2 regions of the Desulfitobacterium sp. genome follow, and region 1 is predicted to be linked to the other one. Evidence: riboswitches for the same ligand, from Rfam matches in the RefSeq annotation. Region 1 holds a riboswitch; the other holds the start of a gene.
The links. Region 1 has a riboswitch for S-adenosylmethionine ahead of AC1U9U_RS04785 (methionine ABC transporter ATP-binding protein). Riboswitches for the same ligand answer to the same signal wherever they lie in the genome.
Positions count from the first base shown of each region.

Region 2: linked by a shared signal. The riboswitch ahead of metA (homoserine O-acetyltransferase MetA) and the one ahead of AC1U9U_RS04785 (methionine ABC transporter ATP-binding protein) in region 1 are both predicted to bind S-adenosylmethionine.

Region 1 is NZ_CEVWNY010000017.1:24,354-28,694, reverse strand. It holds gene AC1U9U_RS04800 (hypothetical protein) at 1-347, shown strand, start outside; gene AC1U9U_RS04795 (MetQ/NlpA family ABC transporter substrate-binding protein) at 450-1,319, opposite strand; gene AC1U9U_RS04790 (methionine ABC transporter permease) at 1,490-2,167, opposite strand; gene AC1U9U_RS04785 (methionine ABC transporter ATP-binding protein) at 2,160-3,182, opposite strand; SAM riboswitch class I at 3,260-3,361, opposite strand; gene AC1U9U_RS04780 (YerC/YecD family TrpR-related protein) at 3,577-3,927, shown strand; gene hisZ (ATP phosphoribosyltransferase regulatory subunit) at 3,929-4,341, shown strand, end outside.
Region 2 is NZ_CEVWNY010000002.1:5,864-10,204, forward strand. It holds gene AC1U9U_RS00610 (HDIG domain-containing metalloprotein) at 436-1,038, opposite strand; gene metA (homoserine O-acetyltransferase MetA) at 1,090-2,007, opposite strand; SAM riboswitch class I at 2,073-2,183, opposite strand; gene AC1U9U_RS00620 (exodeoxyribonuclease III) at 2,278-3,030, opposite strand; gene AC1U9U_RS00625 (aminopeptidase P family protein) at 3,069-4,341, opposite strand, start outside.

The DNA of each region.
Region 1 (4,341 bases):
ATGTAGCAGGATTGAAGACTGATGTAGCAGGATTAAAGACCGATGTAGCAGGACTGAAGACTGATGTAGCAGGATTGAAGCAGTCCCAAACATATTTGGAGGAAGAGTTAGCCGGAGTTAAACAGTCCCAGCTACGTATGGAAACAGAATTTGGTAGGAAGTTGGATGTTCTTTATTACGATTGGCGAGAGACCCAAAAGAAGTTCAATGAAGAAGTGAAGCTTGAACTAAAGATTCTGAGCACTAAGGTGGAGGCCTTACAGATGGAATCCAGTAAACATGATCGGGAAATTAGGGAATTGTTTTTAATCGTTCGTGGAAAAGAAAAGACTAAACAGAATATGTAATAATAAAAGCCGCTCCCCTAAATTAGGGGAACGGCTTTTTGGGCCTTTGGCGGGAGACCACAGATCGGTTGTAGGGGCGGTCTTGGACCGCCGGCTATTTTCTTAGAAAGCAGGATAGACATTGCCTTTATAGGTATCTTCGATGAATTTCTTAACTTCCGGGGTGTTAAGGGCTTTGACTAATTTCTGAAGGTTGGGATCATCCTTACGACTTTCTTTTGCTACAACAATGTTGGCATAAGGGGAGTCTTTTTCTTCCATGTAAAGTGCATCCTTTGTTGGGTTTAAGCCACCCTCTAAGGCAAAGTTGGTGTTGATAACTGCCGCAGCTATCTTTGCATCATCGATTGCCCGGGGAAGTTGGGCCGCTTCAATCTCAGCGATTTTTAGATTTTTGGGATTTTCAGTAATATCTAAAATTGTTGCTTTGAAGCCAGTACCCTCTTTAAGTTTGATCAATCCGGCGCTTTGCATTACCAATAAAGCCCGTACGCCGTTAGAGGGATCATTAGGAATTGCGATGGTATCCCCATTTTGCAGGTCATCCACTTTAGTAATCTTTTTCGAATAGAGGCCCATGGGTTCGATATGAACTGTACCAATAGCTGCAAGCTTTAGGCCCTTATCAATGGTAAAGGTCTCAAGGTAAGGAGTGTGTTGGAAGAAGTTGGCGTCAATTTCGCCGGAATCTACGGCAGGATTCGGAAGAGGGTAATCCGTAAATATCTTGATTTCAAGGTTGATACCTTCTTTTGCTAGTTCGGGTTTAATGAATTCGAGAATTTCGGCATGGGGAACAGGTGTGGCTCCGACCTTGATGGTTACAGGCTCGTTGGAATTGCCCGAGTTTTGAGCCCCGCTGTTTTGGGGAGCGCCGTTTTGGGGGGTGCTGCCACAGCCGGTTACCAGAAGGGACAGGGCAACAAGGGAGCCAATAATTAAGGTAGATAGTTTGCGTTTTGAACGAATCATCTTTTTTCCTCCTTGAATTTTTTAATTTTTCTCTTTTTGAACCCGTAAAACATGATGACGTTTGAGTAAAGTACTCTTGCTTTTATCTATGCTGCAAGTCCTTTCTCTAGGCCTCCCTACAGTGTTACCGGTATTACCTTGGACAGGCTAGAGATTGACTTGAAACAAGCTTAATGATGGGTAAGTCGGCGTGCCAGCATGGTGCCGAGGGACTGGATGATTTGGACGATAATCACGAGAATTACAACTGTATAGATCATTATATCGGTCCGGAAGCGGTTATATCCATATTGAATCGCCACTGCACCTAATCCGCCCCCACCAATGGTTCCGGCCATGGCCGTATAACCGATGATGCTAATGGTGGTGATGGCGATGCCTAAAACAAGGGAGCCCTTGGCCTCAGGGAGAAGCACTTTTTTAATAATTTGCCAGGGAGAAGATCCCATGGAGAGGGCCGCTTCAATGACACCATAGGGGACCTCTTTAAGTGAGCTTTCCACCATCCGGGCCACAAAGGGTGCAGAGGAAAGAACAAGAGGAACGATGGCGGCTCTAGTACCGATATAAGTGCCGACAATGAAGCTGGTAAAGGGGATGATCAGAACTAATAAGATGATAAAGGGTATGGAACGGAAAACATTAATTACTGTACCTAAGATGCGTTCAACCCAGGGATTGGGGAGGATATGACTAGGTGAAGAAATAACGAGAATTACTCCCAAGGGAACTCCCAGAACATATGCTAGCAGGGTTGAAGCAATAACCATATAAATGGTTTCCCAGGTAGCCGGTGTTAAAAGCTGGATCATAGTATCCCAATATTGAGGGTTAGTAAAATCAAACATTTTGGATCACCTCCACCTTTAGTTCACGTTGAGCCAGGTATTGATGTGCGAGGGCTAACTGTTCGGGATTTCCTTGAAGTTCAAGAGTCAGGGTACCAAAAAGGGTGGAACGGAGGTGATCGATACTGCCGTAAAGGATATTGGCTCTAACTGCGCACTCTTGCATCAGATCAGCAATGATGGGGTCGGAGGCTCGTGAACCAAGGAATTGAATGCGGATGATTTGAGAATTAGGATGAGTAGCCAGTTCCCGAAGCAGATCCGCCGGAAGTTCATAGGGAAATACTGTAGAGATGAACTCCTTGGCAATGCTGGACTGGGGCTGAATGAAGACGGATTCCACTGGTCCCTGTTCCGCGATCTTTGCTTCGTGGATAACGGCTACATCGGTACAGATTTCTTTTACCACTTTCATTTCATGAGTAATCATGATAATGGTCAGGCCGAGTTTTTGATTAATATCTCGCAAAAGGTCTAAGATGGATAAGGTCGTCTGTGGGTCCAGAGCGGAAGTGGCTTCATCACAGAGGAGAACTTTTGGGTTGGTAGCTAAGGCACGGGCAATACCTACCCGCTGTTTTTGACCGCCGCTAAGCTGGGAAGGATACGCATTGGCTTTATCTTCTAGGCCAACTAACGGTAGTAATTCCTTGACTCTTGTTATGATAGCTTGTTTCTTATAACCGGCGATTTCTAAGGGATAGGCGATATTGTCAAAGACTGTCCTTGATTGAAGGAGATGAAAGTGCTGGAAAATCATGCCGATTTTCTGGCGCGCTTGCCGAAGTTCGCGAGCGGTCATCCGTGTCAAATCCTGACCATCGATAATAATCTTGCCGCCGGTGGGTTCCTCTAAGCGATTAATACAACGGACTAAGGTACTTTTTCCGGCACCGCTTAAACCGATAATGCCGTATATAGCTCCTTTGGGAATATGAAGGGAGATATCTTCTATAGCAATTACTTGGTTTTTGCGGGAGGTGTAAACTTTAGTAAGGTTCTCAATTATAATCACTGCTTTTCCTCCTCAGATGGTTCTCATAATAAAGAAAACTCCACGAGGAAATCCGCGGAGTTTATATTTCGGCTTTCCTCTCATCTCCCAGTATTTCCTGCAGGATTTAGCACCGTGCATTTTTCATGCCGGTTGCCGGGTTTCATCGGGCCAGTCCCTCCACCTACTCTGGATAAGAGTTTTTTATTCAATTCGCTAGTCTGGATCTCTTGAAGTCTTGACTGAAGTTTATAATAACATAGTGGATTAGCTTTTGGCAAGTAAATTTTATATAACAAGAAAATGTACATACTTAAGAAATAACCTTTAAAATTTACGTAACTGGCCTGATGATTATTGACAAGGGCTCTATACTTTAATAATTTAAAGTATTGAAGCATAAGGAGATGATTTTATGAAGGAACATGACCAAGATGAGATTATGGGAATTGATCAGCGCCTGCGTGATTCTTTAACCGACTCGTTATTTGATGCAATTTTATTATTAAAAGATCGGGAAGAATGTTACCGATTCTTTCAAGATATCGCCACAGTGGCAGAGATAAAAGCTCTGGCTCAACGGCTGGAAGTAGCCAAGCTCTTAGAAAAGAATGTAACCTATACTACCATAGCTCAATCTACCGGTGCAAGTACGGCTACTATTAGCCGGGTAAAACGGTGTTTATATTTCGGGGCGGATGGGTACCAAATGGTACTAGGACGATTAGCAGAAAAAGAAAACGAAAAGGGGAAGGAGGAGGATTGATATGCCTCGTACATCCCTAGGATTACGGATCCCCGAGGGGATGCATGATATTCTACCGGATGAATTAGCCTTACAGGAGCAGGCAGAAGCAAAAATTATGGATTTGTTTAATGCGTGGGCTTATCGTAAAGTTGTAACTCCGACATTAGAGTATGGTGCGTGTATTCAACCGGTGGAGGAAGAGGGGGATTCTTTCTTTAAGTTATTTGATCGTCAGGGGCACGTGCTGGTATTGCGTCCGGAATTAACTACCCCCATTGCCCGGATGGTGACCACTCGCCTGAGGGGAGGGAGACTTCCTTTAAGGCTTTGCTATGGGGCGGATGTTTTTCGCTATTCCAAATCCCATAAACAGGAGTTTCGCCAGGTAGGGGTCGAGCTCATTGGTTCGGCTTCTTCTGCCGCCGATGCGGA
Region 2 (4,341 bases), on a different contig from region 1:
GTGTAAAAAAATAAAACCCACCCCAATATTTGGGGCGGGTAATTCCGCGGTGCCACCCAAGTTTCAGCCGTTACAGTTACTAGTGGGAAACAACTATGTTGTCTTTTCCTTAGCCTAAGTCAAAATTCGACTTATAACTCTCGGTAAAAAACAAAACCCCTCATCCCAATCAGGGACGAGAGGTATTCCCGCGTTGCCACCCATGTTGCCGTAATCGGCCAACTTATGTCCGCGTTATCGGGCGGAACCCGTCACAATTCATCATTGGCCACTCCGGGGTGGAATCCATATCGCTTCATAGACCGACTTGCACCAACCGTCAGCTCTCTATACTATATCAGCAGTGGACGCCCCTTCATCGTGTTAAACAATAGATTTAATGTTGTTATGATTCTAATCCATTCTTTTATATCTGTCAATAGGTTTTTTAATTAATTATTTCCCGGCTTCTTCCCCTGCTGTGAGATCTCCCTCCAGGCCGATTTCGGCAGCAATATTGCGCATTCCTTTGATGGTCTCCTCAATGATCTCATTTAAGTCCTTACCCAAACGATTGGCCCCATTCTCAATCACTTCGCGATTAACATTCTCGGCGAAGCTTTTTTGTTTCCATTTCTTTTTTACGGATTTGGCAGTTAAATCAAAGAGACTCTTGCTGGGGCGGAGCAAGGCCGTAGCGGAGATCAGTCCTGTTAATTCATCAATAGTGTAGAGGACCTTTTCTGCATTTTCTTTTGGCTCCACATCATATACCAGTCCATAGCCGTGACTTTCGATAGCCCGAATAAATTCTTCCGGCAATTGCCTGGGCTCCAGGATTTCCCGGGTTTTACGGCAGTGCTGATCCGGATACATCTCAAAATCAATATCATGTAATAAGCCAATATTGCCCCATAGATCAGGGTCCTCTTGATAAAGGGCGGCAAAATGACGCATGACGGCTTCTACCGTAATGGAGTGACGTAATAAGGTCTCACTTTTAACATACTCGTTGAGAAGCTGCCAGGCAGCCTCTCGATCCCTTGCGTAATCCAGCATCCAGCATCCTTCTTTCTATTTTCTTGCGCAACGATACGGAGGGGCCGTTCCCTACTCTATTTCCTCAAGATTGTATGGGGTTTCTTGATAGACATAGTAGTTCAGCCAATTGGCAAAAAGCAAGTTAGAATGTCCCCTCCATTTGACAACAGGGGTCTTGGCGGGGTCATCTCCGGGATAATAATTCTGTGGGATATTGATGGGTAGTCCTTGGGAAACATCCCGGTCGTATTCCCCTTTTAAGGTCATTGGATCATACTCAGAGTGACCGGTGACAAAAATCTGCCGTCCTCCTTTGGTCCCGACAATATAAACCCCAGATTCTTCGGATTCAGAAAGAATCTCCAGCTCCGGTTCTTTTTCAATGTCTTCTCTGCGGACTTCCGTATGCCGGGAATGAGGAACATAAAAGACATCGTCAAAGCCTCTGAACAACCGTACATTCCGCCGGTTAAGGGTATGGGGAAAGACGCCAAACATCTTAGCCGACAAAGGATACTTAGGTATCCCAAAGAAATGGTAAAGCCCCGCTTGGGCTCCCCAGCAAATAAAAAGGGTGGAAAAAACATTGTGCCGGCTCCAATCCATAATCTTTTGCAGTTCCGGCCAAAAATCCACTTCCTCAAAGGGCAGCAGCTCAATAGGCGCACCGGTAATAATCATGCCGTCAAATTTTTGATCCTTAATGCTGTCAAAGGTCTGGTAATACTTGATCAGATACTCCTCGGGAGTGTTCTTGAAGAGATGGGTCTCCGGATAGAGCAGGGTAATATCCACTTGCAAAGGGGAATTACCTAAGAGCCTAAGGATTTGGGTTTCTGTGACAATTTTATTGGGCATGAGGTTTAGGATAATTATACTAAGGGGACGGATATCTTGGTGTTCCGCACGCCTTTCTTCCATAATGAAAACATCTTCTTTGATGAGTATTTCCGCTGCAGGCAAGCCGTTGGGCACATTAATTGGCACTCACTCTCCCCCTCTCAAATAAAAAAACCTCTTTCACAGGAAAGAGGATAACAACATAAGTTCCTCCCTCATCTTGCAATGAATCCATTGCAGGAGTTAGCACCGTTGTATTCCATTGGTCGAATACCGGTTGCCGGGCTTCATAGGGCCAGTCCCTCCGCCACTCTTGATAAGAAATTGGATGCTATTCAATTTAAGGCAAACCCATGGGTCATTGTCACTATATTATTACATCTATTCACCAAAGTCAATCTGATCTATAACAAAAAACTAAAAAATCTCCAGACCCACCGGACAATGATCGGAACCAAGTACCTGATCATAAATAATTGCATCTTTAAGCTGATCTCTTAGGCTTTCCGAAACGCAAAAATAGTCAATACGCCAGCCCACATTATTGGCACGGGCATTAAACATATAGGACCACCAAGTATAAGCCCCGGTCTTATCCGGGTAAAAGTGACGGAAAGTATCGATAAAGCCGTTATCGACGATTTGGCTGAATTTGGCTCTTTCTTCATCGGAAAAGCCTGCATTCTGCCGATTGGATTTAGGGTTTTTGAGGTCGATCTCGGTGTGAGCTACATTAAGATCACCACAGAAAATCACGGGTTTGGACTGTTCAAGGCCCTTTAGATAGCTTAAGAACTCCTCTTCCCAAGTCATCCGATAATCTAAACGGGTTAATCCTCTTTGGGAATTAGGGGTATAGACCGTAACCAGGAAGAACTTCTCGAATTCTAGGGTAATGACCCGACCTTCCTGGTCATGTTCCTCCTTGCCAATCCCATAAGTTACATTGAGAGGCTTAGTCTTGGAAAATACAGCGGTTCCGGAATACCCTTTTTTCTTGGCAAAATTCCAATACATATGATATCCCTCAAGTTGAAAAGGGATCTGGTCCTCCTGAATCTTGGTTTCTTGAAGGCAAAAAATGTCGGCTTCTTCTTGTTGAAAAAAATCCATGAAGCCCTTATTTAAGCAGGCCCGCAAGCCGTTGACATTCCACGATATTAATTTCATCCCCGACTCTCCTCTTATCATTGGCACTTATATCTTATCTACATACCGATCTCTTGAGCCAACCAGGCCTTTTCATCAGCATTTAAGCAGGGTTCCAGCTCGGTATAAACCATTTGGTGATACTCGGTCAGCCACTTCTGCTCTTCCGGTGTGAGCAGGCTTTGGTCGATTCCAGCCATATCGATGGGGCAATAGGTAAGAGGCTCAAACTTTAGGAATTGGCCGAATTCAGTCTCCTCGTCCTTGACCACCACCATCATATTCTCGGTACGGATACCATGTTTCCCTTCACGATAAATACCGGGCTCATTAGTCAGGATCATACCTTCCTCAAGCCTTACCGTATTGGGAACTTGGCTCAATCTTTGGGGTCCTTCATGAACATTTAAGAAAATCCCTACCCCATGACCAGTCCCGCATTTATAATCTATGCCGTATTTCCAGATGGGCTGTCTGGCTAAGACATCCAAGTTGGAGCCCGTGGCACCGTAGAGGAATTTAGCGGTTGCCAAAGCAATATGTCCTTTTAACACCAGGGTATAATCTTTTTTCTCTTCTTCAGTCAAAGGTCCTAAAACAATGGTACGGGTGATATCGGTGGTACCGCCAAAGTATTGACCACCGGAATCTACGAGCAAAAGCCCTTCATTTTTTAGGGTATAGGCACTCTCCGGCATTGCCTTATAATGCATCATGGCAGCATGATCCTTATACCCGGCGATAGTGTCAAAGCTTAAACCAACACAATCGTTGCTTTCTCTTCTCAACGTTTCAAGATAATCCCCAGCGGAAAGCTCAGTAATAGGCTCCTGACCAACGTTCGTTTTGAGCCACTTGATAAATTTCACCATAGCAACCCCATCTTGGATATTGCTGGACTTTAGGTTATCTAATTCAACTTTATTCTTTATCGCTTTTTGCAATGTGGTAGGATTCGATCCCTCCACTTTTTTAGTTTGGGGATTAATAGCGTGATAAAGTAAGGCGTTAACTCCCTCAGGGGCAAAGAGGATAGCATCTTCGTCTCTTAGTCCTTGCAGAAGCTCGCCTACCGCTCCATAAGGCATGATTTTAATTCCATCCCTTTCAAGCTCGGCTTTCACGTTAGCGGGAACCTTAGCTTCATCAATGCATAAATAACAGCTTACCTGGGTTACTAGGACGTGGGCGATGGTCACCGGGTTATTGGGGACATCCCCTCCCCGAATATTCAAAAGCCAGGCTATGTCATCTAAGGATGAAAGCAGATGAATATTTGCCCCCTTGGCACTCATCTGTTCACGTAGTTCATTTAGCTTTTCGACCCGGGAC